3 regions of the Streptomyces sp. NPDC058683 genome follow, and region 1 is predicted to be linked to each of the others. Evidence: riboswitches for the same ligand, from Rfam matches in the RefSeq annotation. Region 1 holds a riboswitch; each other region holds the start of a gene.
The links. A riboswitch is a leader RNA that binds a small molecule or an ion and turns the genes downstream of it on or off. The one in region 1 is predicted to bind S-adenosylmethionine.
Positions count from the first base shown of each region.

Region 2: another riboswitch for S-adenosylmethionine. It lies ahead of ACFWXC_RS27105 (putative leader peptide); the one in region 1 lies ahead of ACFWXC_RS02945 (amino acid ABC transporter permease).
Region 3: another riboswitch for S-adenosylmethionine. It lies ahead of thrC (threonine synthase); the one in region 1 lies ahead of ACFWXC_RS02945 (amino acid ABC transporter permease).

Region 1 is NZ_JBHXSK010000002.1:185,411-190,950, reverse strand. It holds gene ACFWXC_RS02965 (hypothetical protein) at 1-540, opposite strand, end outside; gene ACFWXC_RS02960 (hypothetical protein) at 682-939, opposite strand; gene ACFWXC_RS02955 (putative leader peptide) at 1,100-1,231, shown strand; gene ACFWXC_RS02950 (glutathione S-transferase C-terminal domain-containing protein) at 1,353-2,225, shown strand; SAM riboswitch class IV at 2,303-2,426, shown strand; gene ACFWXC_RS02945 (amino acid ABC transporter permease) at 2,819-3,799, shown strand; gene ACFWXC_RS02940 (amino acid ABC transporter ATP-binding protein) at 3,796-4,578, shown strand; gene ACFWXC_RS02935 (transporter substrate-binding domain-containing protein) at 4,645-5,540, shown strand, end outside.
Region 2 is NZ_JBHXSK010000025.1:68,633-74,172, forward strand. It holds gene ACFWXC_RS27095 (ABC transporter permease) at 1-102, opposite strand, end outside; gene ACFWXC_RS27100 (ABC transporter substrate-binding protein) at 106-1,725, opposite strand; gene ACFWXC_RS27105 (putative leader peptide) at 1,951-2,067, opposite strand; SAM riboswitch class IV at 2,103-2,216, opposite strand; partial or broken gene ACFWXC_RS27110 (MFS transporter) at 2,579-2,836, shown strand; partial or broken gene ACFWXC_RS27115 (MFS transporter) at 2,997-3,620, shown strand; gene ACFWXC_RS27120 (winged helix-turn-helix domain-containing protein) at 3,692-4,471, opposite strand; gene ACFWXC_RS27125 (putative leader peptide) at 4,675-4,755, shown strand; gene ACFWXC_RS27130 (ABC transporter substrate-binding protein) at 4,919-5,540, shown strand, end outside.
Region 3 is NZ_JBHXSK010000024.1:114,867-120,406, forward strand. It holds gene groL (chaperonin GroEL) at 1-731, opposite strand, end outside; gene ACFWXC_RS26510 (cold-shock protein) at 1,089-1,295, opposite strand; gene ACFWXC_RS26515 (MoaD/ThiS family protein) at 1,786-2,061, opposite strand; gene thrC (threonine synthase) at 2,108-3,394, opposite strand; SAM riboswitch class I at 3,413-3,575, opposite strand; gene ACFWXC_RS26525 (glucosyl-3-phosphoglycerate synthase) at 3,733-4,677, shown strand; gene ACFWXC_RS26530 (trehalose-6-phosphate synthase) at 4,760-5,540, shown strand, end outside.

The sequences.
Region 1 (5,540 bases):
CACGGTCCTCTTCCCGCCGTCCTTGCCCGTGGCCGTGAACTGGGCGCACTCGTCCGGCAGCGTCTTCAGCCAGGCCAGCGTGGCGTCCAGGTTCGCCGAGCCGTAGTCGCCGACCTGGTACAGCATCCGGGCGTCCTCCGAGGTGAACCCGCGCAGCCCGGAGGCGCCGGAGGCGCGGCCGAGGAGGCTGTCGGAGTAGAGGCCGTCCAGAAGGTGCTGGCAGTCGGCGGCGTCGGACTTGGCGGTGAGGAAGTCGGCCACGTCGACCTTGCCGATCAGCATCGTGTTGCGCCAGGTCGCCGCGTCGGTGGCCAGCTGCCAGTTGTCCTCGATGTCGGCCGGTGTGATCAGCGCGGCCTGCGCGCCCGCCCCGGTGAGAGCGGGGGTCGCCGACGGGGACGCGGGGGAGTGCTCGCCGGCCGGCGAGACGGGCACGGCCTCGGGGCTGCCGCTCCCGTCCGTACAGGCCGCCGTGGCGAGCAGGGTCCCCACCGCCAGGGCCGAGACCAGAACACGCACGGGTCGGGACGGACGGATCATCGCGACTGCCTCCTCGGGAACGCGGTCCGTCGCTCCGCGGGGCAGCGGTGCTGCGTCACTCCGCGGGCGACGGCGGTACGTCCCTCCACGCCACCATCCGGCACCGCCGCCGACCACCCGCGCGTGTCGTTCGGGTGAGCGTCATGATCCGGGAGCCGTGATCCGCACCTTCCGGCTGCCGCAGCGCGGGCACACCGCGTCGGTGAGCGGCGACCGCACGGCCCGGCCGGCCTCGTCGACGTACTCCAGGGTGCTCTGCAGGTCCGGGTCGGCGATCGGGTCGGTGAAGAACACCGCCTGGAAGGTCGCCTCCCAGGCCTCGCCGCACCGCCCGCAGCCGAACGCGAAGGTCTCGGGCACGGCACCGGGCACGGGTCCGGGACCCGGGGGCTCGCTCATCGCATCCGGCTCCTGTCGCTCGGCCTGCGTCTCCAGCGGACCGCCGCTTCCGCCCGGCGGCAAGCCGGGGCCGGGTGTCCCAGGCGTGGACGCCCTCTTGACGGCACGCGGAGGCCGATCGACACTCCAGGTGGGAATCCTAGTGAAAAGGTAGGGAAAGATGGGTCGGCTGCGCACGGTCACCGGCAGACAGCGCCGAGAGAGCCGTACGCCCTGCCCCGTCCCGCTGCTCACCTCCCGCCTGCACATCGACCTGCTGCGTGTGTGCAGCGCCATCAGCCGTACCGGCTGAACCCCCGCTCCCGGCCGTACCGGCCGAGCGCCCGCCGTCGGCCGCATCCGCCGAACGCCCACCCACCGACGAACGCTTCCGCCGCGCGTACGTCCGCGCGTCCGCACCCCCGGGGAGACGTATGTCCATCACTCCGCTCGCCGCCCTCCCGTCCGTCCGGACCACCCCCGCCTTCCGAGGGCGCATCGGCCGGGACGCGCGCAGCGGCCACTACGCCGTGCCGCGCCGCTACCGGCTCCACCTCGCCACCGCCTGTCCCGCCGGCCTCCGCATCGCCGTCGGTCACAGCCTGCTGGCCCTCGACGACTGTTGTCCGGTCACCTATCTGCCCGCCCTCCCGGACGGTCCGGACGGGAGCCACACGGCGCTGCGCCCGCTGTACGAGGCGAGCGCCCACCACTACTCGGGACCGGCCCTCGCACCCGTGCTCAGCGACGACTGGTCCGGCCGTATCGTCAGCACCCACAGCCGCGACATCCTGCGCGACCTGGACCGCCACTTCGGCGACGGCGTCACCCGGCTGTACCCGTGCGGTGCCGAGGCCGCGATCGAGGCGGTCGAGCGGCTGTGCGCCGAGGACATCGAGCAGGCGGCCCAGCACGCCGGCCGAGAGGGCGGCGACCCGGAGGCGCTGGAGGTGCTGCTCGCCGCCCTGGACGAGCTGGAGCGCCGGCTGACCGGGGCGGAGTTCCTGGTCGGCGGGCAACTCACCGCGGCGGACGTCGAGTTGTGGGTGACCCTGGTACAACTCGACACCGTGCACCGCAACCACCTGGACGCCTCCGCCGTGCACCGCATCGCCGGCCACCCGGTGCTGTGGGCCTACGCCCGCCGGCTGGCCGCCCATCCGGCCTTCGGCGCCCACCTCGACCTCGACGGCATCGCCCGCCGCCACCACGGCCGTTGCCAGGGCCTGGAAGCCGCCGGCGCGGCCGTCCAGATCCTGGACTGGGCGGGCCACGCGGCGGACGCTCCCGGCGCTCCGCGCAGGTGAGAGCGGTCCGAACCGTTTCGCCAGTCGGACAGGCGTTGACATTCGTTCGGGCAACTGCGTTACTTGCGGACCAGAACGGTCAAGAGCGTCAGCATCAAGCCCTGGCTTGCTGACCGGCAACCCTCGCATCGCGGTGGGGTGCCCCAGGTGACGACCGGACCGATGACGTTTCGGCAAGCGACGATTCGGTAAGCGCGAGGCCCCCCGGGGGGGCCAGCATGACAGTGACAGGTGACGGACATGTACGCAGTTTCCGGGACGGCCCAGCGCCGCACCTCGGGCTGCGTACACCCGTATCCGAGCCCGCTCGTCGCGGACCGCGTCGTCGACCTGCTCCGTGTCAACAGCGCCCTGTGTAGCGCGTGTACCGCACCGGGCTGTGCCCGCTGCCGGGTCTGACCAGGCTTTTCGCCGGCTTCCCGCAGCTTCGCGCCTCAGCGTCCCCGTCGAGACACCGGCCGCCCGGTGTGCCGCCGTCCGCCCAGCCCCCCTGCCCCGCGCGCCCCCGTGCACCGTGCCGCCCGCCCGCAGGTGGCCCGGTCGTGCGGTCCCGGCCGTGGGACCCGGGGTGACCGACTCCGCCGGAGCCCGCCATGACCGAACCCCCAGGCACCGTGTCCCTCGCCGAGGCACCGCCGCCCACTGACGAGACGTCAAAACCCTTTAGAACACAGCGAGTTCAGCCGCTGCGCCGCCCCGGCCGGTGGATCGCCACGGCCGTCGTCCTGGTGGTCGTCGCGCAGTTCGCGCACGGACTGGCCACCAACCCCTTCTACCAGTGGGACCGGTTCCGCTACTGGTTCCTGCGGCCCACCATCCTCGACGGGCTCGTCATCACCCTCGAAGTCGCCGCGCTCAGCGCCGTGCTGGGCCTCCTCGGCGGCGTCGTGCTGGCCGTCGCCCGGCTCTCCGGCAGCCCCGTGCTGCGGGCGGTGAGCTGGACCTACACCTGGCTGTTCCGCTCGATCCCGCTGATCGTCCTGCTGATCTTCCTCTACAACTTCTCCGCCCTGTACCAGACGTTGAGCCTGGGCGTGCCCTTCGGCCCGTCCTTCGTCAGCTTCGACGAGACGAAACTCGCCACCGACCTGGTGGTCGCCGTGATCGGCCTCAGCCTCAACGAGGCGGCCTACGCCGCCGAGGTGGTGCGCGGCGGCATCCTCTCCGTCGACCAGGGCCAGCACGAGGCGGCCGCCGCACTCGGCCTGCCCAAGAGCTACCAGTTCACCCGGATCGTCTTCCCGCAGGCCCTGCGCTCCATCGTGCCGAACTACGTCAACCAGCTCATCGGGCTGATCAAGGGCACGTCCCTGGTGTTCTACGTCTCGCTGCTCGACCTCTTCGGCTCGGTGCAGTCCATGGGCAGCACCTATCCCGGTGACATCGTGCCGCTGCTGCTGGTGGCCACCGTCTGGTACCTGATCCTCACCAGCGCCGTCTCCGTCGTCCAGTTCTACGTCGAGCGGCACTTCGCCCGCGGCGCCACCCGCACGCTGCCGCCGACCCCCCTCCAGAAACTCCGCACCGGCCTCGGCGACCTGCGGGAACGGATACGCCGGGAGGCCGCCGCATGACCACCGCACCGGACATCGCGCCCGCCGCCCTGGAGATCCACGAGGTCCACAAGTCGTACGGCGCCCACCGCGTCCTCGACGGCGTCGACCTGACCGTCCGCCCCGGCGAGGTCACCGTCATCCTCGGTCCGTCCGGATCCGGCAAGTCCACGCTGCTGAGGGTGGTCAACCACCTGGAGAAGCCCGAGAGCGGCTACGTCAGCGTCGGCGGCGAACTGGTCGGCGTGAAGCGCCACGGCGACCGGCTCAAGGAGCTGAGCGAACGCGCCATCCTGGCCCAGCGCAGCCGGATCGGCTTCGTCTTCCAGAACTTCAACCTGTTCCCGCACCTGACGGTCCTCGACAACGTCGCGGCCGCCCCCGTCGCCACCGGAAAGCTGACCAGGCCCGAGGCCCAGCGGCTGGCCAAGGAACTCCTCGAACGGGTCGGCCTCGGCGAGCGCGTCGGCGCCTACCCGCGGCAGCTGTCGGGCGGCCAGCAGCAGCGCGTCGCCATCGCCCGCGCTCTCGCGCTGCGCCCCGGCATCATCCTCTTCGACGAACCGACCTCCGCGCTCGACCCCGAGCTGGTCGGCGAGGTCCTCGCCGTCATCAAGGACCTGGCCTCCAGCGGCACCACCCTGGTGATCGTCACCCACGAGATCGGCTTCGCCCGCGAGGTCGCCGACCGGATCGTCTTCATCGACGCCGGAAGGATCGTCGAACAGGGCCCGCCCGCCGAGATCCTCGACAACCCGCAGCACGAACGGACCCGCGACTTCCTCCGCAAGGTCCTCTGAACCACCCCCTCCTGAACCCCCTGAACCACCCCCCTTTCACCTGTCACTGAGACACGAAGGACAGCCATGCCCACGCTCCTCTCCCGACGCAGCCTGATCCGCGGCCTCACCACGGCGACCGCCGTAGCGACCCTCGCCACCGGGCTCGCCGCCTGCGGGGGCGACAGCGACGCCGCGACCACGACCGACAGCGCCAAGAGCGGCGAGGTCGTCATCGGACAGGTCTCCAACGGCGCCGCCCAGCAGACCACCGTCAAGGTCTCCGAGGTCAAGTCCATCAGCGCCGAACTGCCCGCCGCCGTCCGCAAGAGCGGCAAGCTCGTCATCGGCGAGGGTGTCCTGCCCGCCGGATTCCCGCCGCTCGCCTACGTCGGCAGCGACCAGAAGACCCTCACCGGCTCCGAACCCGACCTCGCCCGGCTGGTCGCCGCGGTCTTCGGCCTCACGCCCGAGGTGAAGAGCTTCACCTGGGAGAACATGTTCGTCGGCATCGACAGCGGCAAGGTCGACGTGGCCCTCTCCAACATCACCGACACCGAGGAGCGCAAGAAGAAGTACGAGTTCGCGTCCTACCGGCAGGACAACCTCGCCTTCACGGTGCCGAAGAAGAGCACCTGGAACTTCGACGGCAACTACGAGAACCTCGCCGGTAAGACCGTCTCCGTCAGCGCCGGCACCAACCAGGAGAAGATCCTCCTGGAGTGGAAGGCCAAGCTGGCCAAGGAGGACAAGAAGCTCACGGTCAAGTACTACCAGGACAGCAACAGCGTCTACCTGGCCCTCAACAGCGGCAAGATCGACGCCTACCTCGGCCCCAACCCCGGCATCGCGTACCACAACCGGCAGACCGCCAACACGCCCAACGCCACCCGCACCGCGGGTACCTACTCCGGCGCGGGCGCCAGCCTCCAGGGTCTGATCGCGGCCACCGCGAAGAAGGACAGCGGCCTTGCCAAGCCGCT
Region 2 (5,540 bases), on a different contig from region 1:
CGGGTCACCGGGCAGGAAGTCCAGTACCAGGAACGACACCGTGTAGGCCGCCCACAGCACCCCGACCGCCTGCGCCAGCCGTTTGATCACATAGCGGCGCATCCGTCAGCCGATCCAGGTGTCGTGCAGCTGGACGCGGCTGCCGGAGTCGAATGTCAGGTCGTGCACCTTGTTCGAGACGCCCAGCTGGGTCTGGAGCTCCACCACCGGCACGTTGTACGCGTTCTGCACGATCAACTGCTGCGCCTCGGTGACCAGCTGCTTGCGCTTCGCGGTGTCCGTGGTCGCGGCCTGCGAGGACAGCGCCGTGTCCAGCGGACTGGCGGGTAGGTGGTAGAAGTTGGCCAGCTGGGTCGAGAACGAGCTGCGCAGGATGTCCGGGTCGGCGCGGGTCGTGTTCCCCCACACCACGTCGAAGTCACCCGACTGGAGCGTGGTGGCGAACTGGGTGACCGGGAGCTGCTTGAGCACCACGTCGATCCCGACGGCCTTGAGCTGCTGCTGGACCAGCTCCAGCGCCGGCTGGTTGGTGGCCGAGTTGGGGAACCAGGTGATGGTCAGGCTCAGCTTCTTGCCGTCCTTGGCGCGGATGCCGTCGCTGCCCGCCTTCCAACCGGCCTCGTCCAGCAGGGACTTGGCCTTGGCCGCGTCGAAGGCCAGGTCCGAGGAGAGATCCGTGTAGTCGGGCGTGGTGTGCGCCAGGACGCTGGTCGCCGGCTGGGTGCCGGTCGGGAAGACGGTGTCGGCGATCTGCTTGCGGTCGACGGCGGTCAGGATCGCCTGGCGCACCTTCGTGTCCTTCAGCAGGGGCCGCGCGTTGTTGAGTCCCAGGCCGAACACCACGCCGGGGTTGGCCCGGCTCCGGAGGGCGACCTGGCCGCCCTTGAGCGCCGCCTCGTTGGCCTTGCCGACGCTGCTGATCGCGTCCACCTGCCCGGACTGGAGGCTGCCGGCCCGTACCCCCGCCTCGGGTACGACCTTGAAGACCAGCTTGTCCAGGTAGGCCTCGCCCTTCTTCGACCACAGCGAGGAACCCCAGTCGTACCCGGTCCGCCTGTCCAGGGTGACCGACTGGTTCTGCACGTACTGCTTCAGCACGAACGGCCCGGAGCCGACCACACCGTCACTGCACTTCTGCTGCGGGGACTTCTGTACGCTCGCCGACGACTCGATGCCCAGCGAGTGAGTCGAAGTCGCTTGCAGGAACTGGGCGTTGGGCTGCTTGAAGGCCACCTTGACGGTGAGCGGGTCCACCACGGTGGTGCTCTTGACGCCGCTCAGATAGCCCTGGCCGAGGGTGCCCAGCGCACCGAGGTCCGGTACCGCGTCGAAGTTGTCCTTGACCACCTGCGCGGTCAGCTTCGAGCCGTCGCTGAAGGTGACCCCCGACCGGAGGTGGAACGTGAACGTCGTCGCGTCGGGGCTGATGTCCCAGCTCTTGGCCAGCCACGGCACGATCTTGCCGGTCTTCGGGTCCTGGTCGGTCAGGGAGTCCACGGTCTGGCGCACCGAGTAGATGGTGTCGTTGCTCGCGACCTGCTGCGGATCCACGCAGCCGGCGTCGGATCCCACCGCGAAGGTCAGGGTGCCGCCGGACTTCGCCTGGCCGCTTCCGCTGCCGGATCCGTCGTCGCCCGAACCGCACGCGGTCAGCAGGACGCTGGTGGTCAGGAGCGCGGCCAGGGGCGCCCATCGGGAGGGTCTGAAATCCGGGAGTGCAGTCACGGAGGGCTTTCTCCTACTCGTGTCACCCGGCACGGGGTGCCGGGCTTCGGGGCGCGAGGCACGGCCGTGCAGGGGCGTGCGGTCCCCGGCCGGATCGGCGCCGGCCGGGGAAGCGCTGTGCAGACGGAGGGCAGGTGGACGACACCGGAGACCGGTGGCGAGGGAAGGGCGGCGCGAAGGGGCCGTGGCCGGTGACGGGAGGTCAGCCGGCGGCAGGCGGGCCGGTCAGAGCCGACAGAGGCAGCTGGTCGAGCGCTTCAGATCGATGTGGCGCCGACGCGAGAGCCGGGAGTACGCCGTGGCGTCGGCGGGGGAGGCAGCCGGGTCATCGCTGTGTCGCATGCCGGTCCCTCCTCGTCTCCGGCCCCGGTGACGGGGCCACGCGCTTGCGGGAGTCATCGGTGACCCCGCCGGGCTTTCACCTGGAGCACCCCACCGCGTGGGAGGGTTGCCGGTCAGCGAGCCAGGGCTTGACGCTGACACTCAATGCCGTTGGCGATCGTACGGATCGGTTTTGTCGTACGTCAATGCCGCAACCGGACGCCCTGTTCGAGAAGACGCGACCGTCTCACGCTCCGGGACGCATGGTGGACGCACCTAGTGCCGTGTGCTTTGATCCGGCCATGGAGACCGCAGGTCAGGCACGCACCGTGCTGCTCGACCCGTTCTGGGCGGGCCGTCGCGCCGACCAGTTCGACCAGACCTGTCGCTGACCAATCGCTCCCCTCAGCTCGGTTCAGCTCGGCTCCTTCTCCTCGAAGCGCGTGAACACGCCGCGCAGCCCCTTTTCACCGTCGCGTCCGTCGCGCGCACCCTCCCGACCGCCCCGCCGCAACCCGTCGGAAAGAGAGGCATGGCCGTCAACAGCATCGCTCCGACCGGGGTGTTCGCCGCGCTGCGGGTCCGTGACTACCGGATCTACTGGAGCACGGGCCTGGTGTCCAACATCGGCAGCGCCATGCAGGGTGTCGCGCTGGACTGGTTCGTCCTGACGCTCACCCACAGCGGAACCGCGCTCGGCTGGGTCGCCGGGCTCCAGTTCGCCCCCGTGCTGCTGTTCGGCCTGTGGGGCGGGGTCGTCGCCGACCGCTACGACCGCCGGACCCTGCTGCTGTGGACGGGGGCGGGCGCGGAGGGGCTGCGGTATGTGGCGGCCCGGCCCGAACTCGTGGGCGTGTTCACCATCTTCGGCCTGGTCGCCACCTTCGCGGTCAACTTCCCCACCACGCTGACCCTGTTCGCCGGGCGCGTCTTCGACGTCGGCCCGGGGACTCGGCCTCATGAACACCGCACTGGCCGTCGGCACCGTCGCCGGGACGGTCGCCGCCACGCGTGGGGTCTCGCCCCGGGTACGGACGGTCGTCGTCGGCGCGCTGCTGTTCGGCGGTTTCGAGGCACTCGCGGCGGTCATGCCCACGTACCCCGCCTTCCTCGCCCTGCTGCTGCCCGCCGGCTTCACGCTGATGACGTTGAACACGGCGGTGAGCGCCTTCGTCCAGTCGGAGGTGAGCGACGCCATGCGGGGCCGGGTGATGGCCGTCTACACGGTGATCTCCATGGGCGGCAGCCCGGTCGGCGCCCCCGTCATCGGCTGGATCTCCCAGCACGCGGGGGTGCGCTGGGGGCTGGGCGTGGGTGCGGCCACCGCCGTGCTGGCCGCGCTCGGCGTGGCGCTGTGGCTGACGCGGAGGGCGCGCTCGGCGCCGGCCCTGGATGTGGCGGCCGGGTCGGCCGCGCCGCCCGGGTCGGCCGCGCCGGCCACGCCGCCCGTACCGCCCGCCCCGCCCGTCTCCCGGTCCGCATCGGCGGCTGCGGCATCGCCGACCGGCCGTTCGCCCTCCACCGATCACCAGCCGTCACCTGAACCGTCCACCGGAACAACGCCCCATGACTGACCGTCACACCTGAACCTGCCCCCCGCTCACCGCCGCGCAGGCCGACTGAGCGCACGCGGGAGACGGCCCCGTCAGCCGCTCTCGGCCGGTGTCGGTGTCGGTGTCGCGCGCAGGCGGAAGCCGACGCCTCGTTCCGTCGTCAGCAGAGCCGCGGCACGTGGGCCCAGTTTCCGGCGGATGCGGTGGATGTGCAGGTCGACGGAGCGGCTGCGGCTGCCCGCCCATTCGCCCAGCCCCGAGCGCAGGTCCTCCCGGGTGATGACCCGGCCGTTGCCGCGCAGCAGGGCGGTCAGCAGCCGGAACTCCAACGGGGTCAGAGCGACGGGAGCACCGTCCACCAGCATGCGCTGCCCGCCCGGGTCCAGGCTGATCGGGGACGGGGCGGCGGCCACGTAGGACCCGGGCAGCGTGCCGCCGGGCACCACCGGCAGGCCCGCGGCACGCCAGGCCTCGTAGCCGCCGACGATGTCGGTGGCCCGCACCAGTCCGAGATCGTGCAGCCCGGCCGCGGCCATGCTCGACATGTAACCCTGCGAGCACATGATGATCGCGCGCAGGGAGTGGTCGACGGCCTCCTCGATGCGCCAGGCGCTGCAGGGGTCCAGCCGCCACTCCAGCACGTTCCGGTCCATGACGAGGGAACCGGGGATCTCGCCCTCGGCGCGCCGCACCATGTCCGCGCGGACGTCCACCAGCAGGGCGCCGTCGGCGAGTTCACGGGCCGCGTCCGTCGGGGCCAGCCGCGTCAGGCGGGTACGGGCGCGGACCAGCAGTTCGTCGATCGACGAGTGACCGGTGTCAGGTGCGCCGCCCGAAAGCCCCGCGGTCTGTAGGTGCGCCGGTGGCTGCATGGCGAGCAACTCCCCTGTCGTGCCTCGGAGACGGCCGGTGGTCGTCAGAACCGTGGCGGTGACAGCCGTCGGCGGGGCGCGACAGCGCGCGGCAGGAGTCGGTCATGCCGGAAGTGTACGGGCGCAGTTTTGCGGCGGAGTTTCTCGATTCTGAAACAGATCCCGCATTGTCTGCCGCCGAACTGCGCTGTTATCAATGAGGGGTGACCGCGAACACGCTGCTGACCCGGAGGATCCACGTGGATCTGCTGCGCGTCGGCACGTGCGCCTGTCCGCAGCGCTGAGGCATCCGACCGAGCGCACCGCGCCGGCCTTCTGACGGCCCTGGGCCCCACGCCTCCTCACCCTGCACCTCCCTTCGCCTTTCACCTTTCTGTCTGCACCGCACACGCCCGCGTACAGCTCCCCCAACCTGTGCCGTGCCGCCGGTCGTTCCCTGGAGAACCCATGCCTGCATCCGATGCCGACGCGCTGCCCCAGCACTGGCAGGACGTCCTGCCGGCCGTCCGCACCCGCCGCGGCTTCCTCACCCTGGCCGGTGGCGGCGCCCTGGCCGCCCTGCTCGCGGCCTGCGCGCCGAGCGCCGAGGAAGAGGCCTCGGCCGGGACTCCGGCGTCGGCCACCGGCCCGGCCAGGCGCGGCGGCACGCTGCGCGTGGGAGCCCCGCCGCCGCCCACCGCCCTCGACCCGGTCACGGCGTACGACGGCACCGCGATCGCCCTCTACCAGCTGGTGGCCGAATACCTGATCTGGCTCGACAAGGACTTCAAGCTGGTGCCGCGGCTGGCCACCAAGTGGACCTCGGACGCGACCGGCCGCAAGTGGACCTTCGTCCTGCGCGAGGGCGTCACCTTCTCCGACGGCACGAAGCTCGACGCCACCACCGTGAAGGCGTCCTTCGACCGGCTGCTCGACCCGAAGAGCAAGTCGGCGGCCCTGTCCGCCTTCGACACCGTCCTCAAGTCGGGCGGCGTGACCATCCAGGGCGACTCGACCGTCGTCTTCACCCTCGAACGGCCCTTCTCCGACTTCCCGTACCTGGTCTCGGCCGGCAACTACAACGCGGTGA
Region 3 (5,540 bases), on a different contig from region 1:
GGCTTGCCCGACTGCATGACCTTCTCCAGGAGCGGGAGCAGGTCCTTGACGGAGCCGATCTTCGAGTTGGCGATCAGGATGTACGGGTCGTCGAGGGACGCCTCCATACGCTCCATGTCGGTGGCGAAGTACGCCGAGATGTAGCCCTTGTCGAAGCGCATACCCTCGGTGAGCTCCAGCTCCAGACCGAAGGTCTGGGACTCCTCGACGGTGATGACGCCTTCCTTGCCGACCTTGTCCATGGCCTCGGCGATGAGCTCGCCGATCTGGGTGTCGGCGGCGGAGATGGAGGCCGTGGAGGCGATCTGCTCCTTGGTCTCGACATCCTTCGCCTGCTCCAGCAGGGCACCGGAGACAGCCTCGACGGCCTTCTCGATACCGCGCTTCAGAGCCATCGGGTTGGCGCCGGCCGCGACGTTGCGCAGGCCTTCCTTGACCAGGGCCTGGGCGAGCACGGTCGCGGTGGTCGTACCGTCACCGGCGACGTCGTCCGTCTTCTTGGCGACTTCCTTGACCAGCTCGGCGCCGATCTTCTCGTACGGGTCCTCCAGCTCGATCTCCTTGGCGATGGACACACCATCGTTGGTGATCGTGGGGGCGCCCCACTTCTTCTCAAGGACGACGTTGCGGCCCTTGGGGCCGAGGGTGACCTTGACGGCGTCGGCGAGCTGGTTCATACCGCGCTCAAGGCCGCGCCGCGCCTCCTCGTCGAACGCGATGATCTTGGCCATGTGAAGTGGTCCCTCCAGGACTGGGGGTGAGTCTTCGGACCGCGCCCGCGCCCGCGACGGACGGCTCGCCGACCCGTGGGTTCCTTGCCCCACCCGGCCTGCGGGCCTCACCGACCCGGTCCATTTTTGTCACTCTCACCTTCAGAGTGCTAACGCCAATGATTAGCACTCGCCCATGCCGAGTGCAAGCGCCTCCGGGAGACTGGGCCGCGCCCCGGCCCCGTACCGGGCCGCCCCCGCGGGGCGCACCGGCCCGCTCGTCCCGGGCATGCCAAAGGGCTCGTAACCCATGACTCCCCATGGGATACGAGCCCTCCGACAAAGAAAGAAGAACGACGCTGTCAGTCGGCGCGTGCTTCAGCTGGTCGCGAGCCGGACCATGTCCGCCTGCGGCCCCTTCTGGCCCTGCGAGATCTCGAAATCGACCCGCTGACCTTCCTCCAGGGTGCGGTAGCCGTCCATCTGAATCGCACTGTAGTGGACGAAAACATCCGCACCACCGTCGACCGCGATGAAGCCGTACCCCTTCTCCGCGTTGAACCACTTGACGGTGCCCTGAGCCATGCCTAACTCCCCTATTACTGGCCCTTGCACAGATCCACACTTCGCGGATCCGGGTCAGACCTCACCCCCCACAGGTTTGGGGGCGTGCGCCGGAACGCGTCGACCGCGGCTGAATGTATCTGTCCAACTGCCGTCTGCAACAGGTCAATCGGACGAGAATTCTGGACGGGAAGGGTCCGGAATGTAGCAAGAATTCGGCCGAATTCAGGGCAAGTCGGGCCCCATAAAGGCCGCAAAAGCCGCATATAACCCGCGCACTTTGGCTACTTCTTATCGGGTCAGCGGTATCGAATACGGGGCCCCCGACCTGGAGATCGGGACCGCGTTCCCCAACTCTACCGCGCTCAACCACACAGAATTGCCCCCTCCGCTTCTCTCACGGAGGGGGCAATCAAATGAACACTCGGTGATGGCTGTTACCGAAGGTAATGTTCGGTCATACGGCCATCACGACAGCCAGGTCAGCGGGCTCGCCGGGCGGTCGCCGGGGTCAGCCGCCGGCGACGGCCGGGATGATGGAGACGCCGGCGCCGTCCGGAGTGGCCGTCGCCAGGCCCTGCTCGAAGCGCACGTCGTCATCATTGACGTACACATTCACGAACCGGCGCAGCTTGCCCTCGTCGTCGAGAACGCGGCCGGCGATCCCGGTGTGGTTCTTGTCCAGATCGGAGATGACCTCGCCGAGGGTGGCCCCTTCGGCACTGACTTCGGCCTGACCACCGGTGTAGGTGCGCAGGATGGTGGGGATGCGAACGGTGACGCTCACGTTTAAACCTCCGGTTAGAGCAACGCCCTGGTTTTCTGCGGCTGACTTAGGCGAGCCCGGCCTCACGGAACGAATCGAGAGTGGGCCGAATAGTCGCCGTAAGCCCGGTCCCCGCCACGGCGTCCAGTGTCTTCAGTCCATCACCCGTGTTGAGCACGACAACCGACTTCGCCGGGTCGATCAGCCCATTCTCAATGAGCTTCTTGGTGACTCCGACCGTCACCCCGCCGGCGGTCTCCGCGAAGATTCCCTCGGTCCGCGCGAGCAGCTTGATCGCGTCGACGACCTGCTCGTCGGTCACGTCCTCCACCGCACCGCCGGTACGGCGCGCGATGTCCAGGACGTACGGCCCGTCGGCCGGGTTGCCGATGGCGAGGGACTTGGCGATGGTGTTCGGCTTCTGCGGCCGCACCACGTCGTGGCCCGCCTTGTAGGCCACCGACACCGGCGAGCACCCCTCGGCCTGCGCACCGAAGATCTTGTACGGCTTGTCCTCGACGAGCCCGAGCTTGATCAGCTCCTGCAGCCCCTTGTCGATCTTCGTGAGCTGCGAGCCGGAGGCGATCGGGACGACCAGCTGGTCGGGGATCCGCCAGCCGAGCTGCTCGCAGATCTCGTACGCCAGGGTCTTGGAGCCCTCCGCGTAGTACGGCCGCAGGTTGACGTTGACGAAGCCCCAGCCCTCGCCGGCCGAGTCACCGATCAGTTCGGAGCAGAAACGGTTCACGTCGTCGTAGTTGCCCTCGATGCCGACGAGCTCGCCGCCGTAGATCGCGGCCATGACGATCTTGCCCTGCTCCAGGTCGTGCGGGATGAACACGCAGGAGCGGAAACCGGCCCGGGCGGCGGCGGCACCGACCGCGCCGGCGAGGTTGCCGGTGGAGGAGCAGGAGAGCGTGGTGTAGCCGAAGGCGCGCGCGGCCTCGACGGCCTGGGCGACGACCCGGTCCTTGAAGGAGTGCGTCGGGTTGCCGGAGTCGTCCTTGACGTACAGGCCGCCGGTGACGCCCAGCTCCTTCGCCAGGTTGTCGGCCTGGACGAGCTTGGTCCAGCCCGGGTTGATGTTCGGCTTGGTCGCCACGTCCGCGGGGACGGGCAGCAGCGGCGCGTAGCGCCAGATGTTCGCGGGACCCGCTTCGATCCGCCTCCGCAGCTCCTCGGTGTCGTAGGCCGAGAAGTCATACGCGATCTCGAGCGGGCCGAAACACTCCTCGCAGGCGAACACCGGGCCGAGCGGCACACGGTGGCCGCACTCGCGGCAGCTCAGGGCGGTGGCCGGACCGAGGTCGACGGTCGTGGAGTCGGTGGTGGTCGCAGCAGTCTGCACAGCCATGTGAGGCGAGGCCCTTTCTCCTCATCTTCCCCACGACGCATTTCGCCGTGAGACGGATTTGGCACCTTCCCTAGCCGGGAGCCTCGCGAGTGATCGACATTGATCAGCGATCCACGAGTAACCGACTGGAGGGTTGCCGGGGCTTCATCGGGCCGTTTCCCTCTGCCCCTCTGGATGAGCGGTATGCGGTTGTCAACGCTCGGTGACCTCAGGACATGCGATGGTCATCGGCGTTGTTCAAGACTGTAACCGAAGGCCAGGACAGTTGAGATAGTCGTCCGAACCGCGAGATGGATCACACCTCGCAGTGTGACCGTGACAGTGAGGAGCCGCTGACTGTGCTGGAAGAAGTCGAGCGCTGGCTGGCCACCCGCTCCTGGTCCATGAACGACCGTCCGCTGCACCGGATACTCGCCGCCAAGCAGCGCACCGGTCAGTCCGTCTCCGTCGTGCTGCCCGCGCTCAACGAGGAGGAGACGGTCGGCGACATCGTCGCGATCATCCGTCACGACCTCATGCGGCAGGTGCCGCTCGTCGACGAGATCGTGGTCGTCGACTCCGGTTCCACCGACCGTACGGCGGCGGTGGCCGCGGCGGCCGGCGCCCGGGTCGTCCACCGCGACACGATCCTGCCGCGCATCCCCGCCGTCCCCGGCAAGGGCGAGGTCCTCTGGCGCTCCCTCCTGGTCACCACCGGCGACATCGTCTGCTTCATCGACGCCGACCTGCGTGACTTCTCCTCCGACTTCGTCACCGGGATCGTCGGCCCGCTGCTGACCGACCCGGACGTCGACCTGGTCAAGGCGATGTACGACCGCCCGCTCGCCGGCTCGGCCGGACAGGGCGGCCGGGTCACCGAACTGATGGCCCGCCCGCTGCTCAACATGCACTGGCCGCAGCTGGCCGGGTTCGTCCAGCCGCTCGGCGGCGAGTACGCCGCCCGCCGCTCCCTCCTCGAACAGCTCCCCTTCCCGGTCGGCTACGGCGTGGAGCTGGGCATGCTGGTCGACGCCCTGCACCTGGTGGGGCTCAACGCGTTGGCGCAGGTCGACGTGGGGGTCCGCAAACACCGCCACCAGGACGGCCAGGCCCTCGGCCGGATGTCCGCCGCGATCTACCGCACCGCGCAGCTGCGGCTGGCCCGCGGGCACCTGATCCGCCCTTCCCTCACCCAGTTCGAACGGGGCGAGGACGGCTTCGAGCCGCGCACCTACTCCGTGGACACCGAGGAACGGCCGCCGATGGCGGAGATCGCCGAGTACGCCGAGCGCCGGGTGGCGTGACTTCTACGTACGGCCGTATACGGCGGCGCGTCGGGCACGGCCGTACGTTTGAGCGTTTCCGGGCCGGGCTAGGTTGTGGCGTATGGCTTCCACCAGCGGTGCTGAGGTGCTGGTCGCGTCCAACCGCGGCCCGGTTTCGTATGAAGTGGGCGACGGCGGTGCCCTGCACGCCAAGCGGGGTGGCGGCGGGCTGGTCTCGGGGCTGTCGGCCATCGGGCCGGACGCGAACGCGGTGTGGGTGTGCGCGGCGCTGAGCGACGGCGACCGGGAGGCGGTACGGCGGGCCGAGGGCGGCCGGCTGCCGGCCGGGGACACCGGCGGGCAGCAGGTCCGGATGCTCGACATCGACCCGGACGTGTTCTCGGACGCGTACAACGGCATCGCGAACTCGGTGCTCTGGTTCGTCCACCACATGCTCTACCAGACCCCGCTGGAACCGGTCTTCGACGCGGAGTTCCGGCGGCGGTGGGCCTCGTACCAGGCCTACAACCAGGCGTTCGCCGAGGCGCTGGCGCAGGAGGCGGGCGAGGGTGCGGTGGTCGTCATCCAGGACTACCACCTGGCGCTGGCCCCGCGGATGCTGCGCCGGCTGCGGCCGGATCTCCGTATCGGCCATTTCTCCCACACCCCGTGGGCGCCGCCGGACTACTTCCGGCTGCTCCCCGACGACATCGCGGCGGAGCTGCTCGGCGGGATCCTGGGCGCCGATCACGCGGCGTTCCTGACCCGGCGGTGGGCGGACGCGTTCGTGGCCTGCTGTCATGCGGTGCTGGGCCCGGGGATCCCGGCGGCCGGGGAGACCCGGATCGGGGTGCACGGGCTGGGGGCCGACGCGGACTTCCTGCGGAAGCGGTCGCACGAGC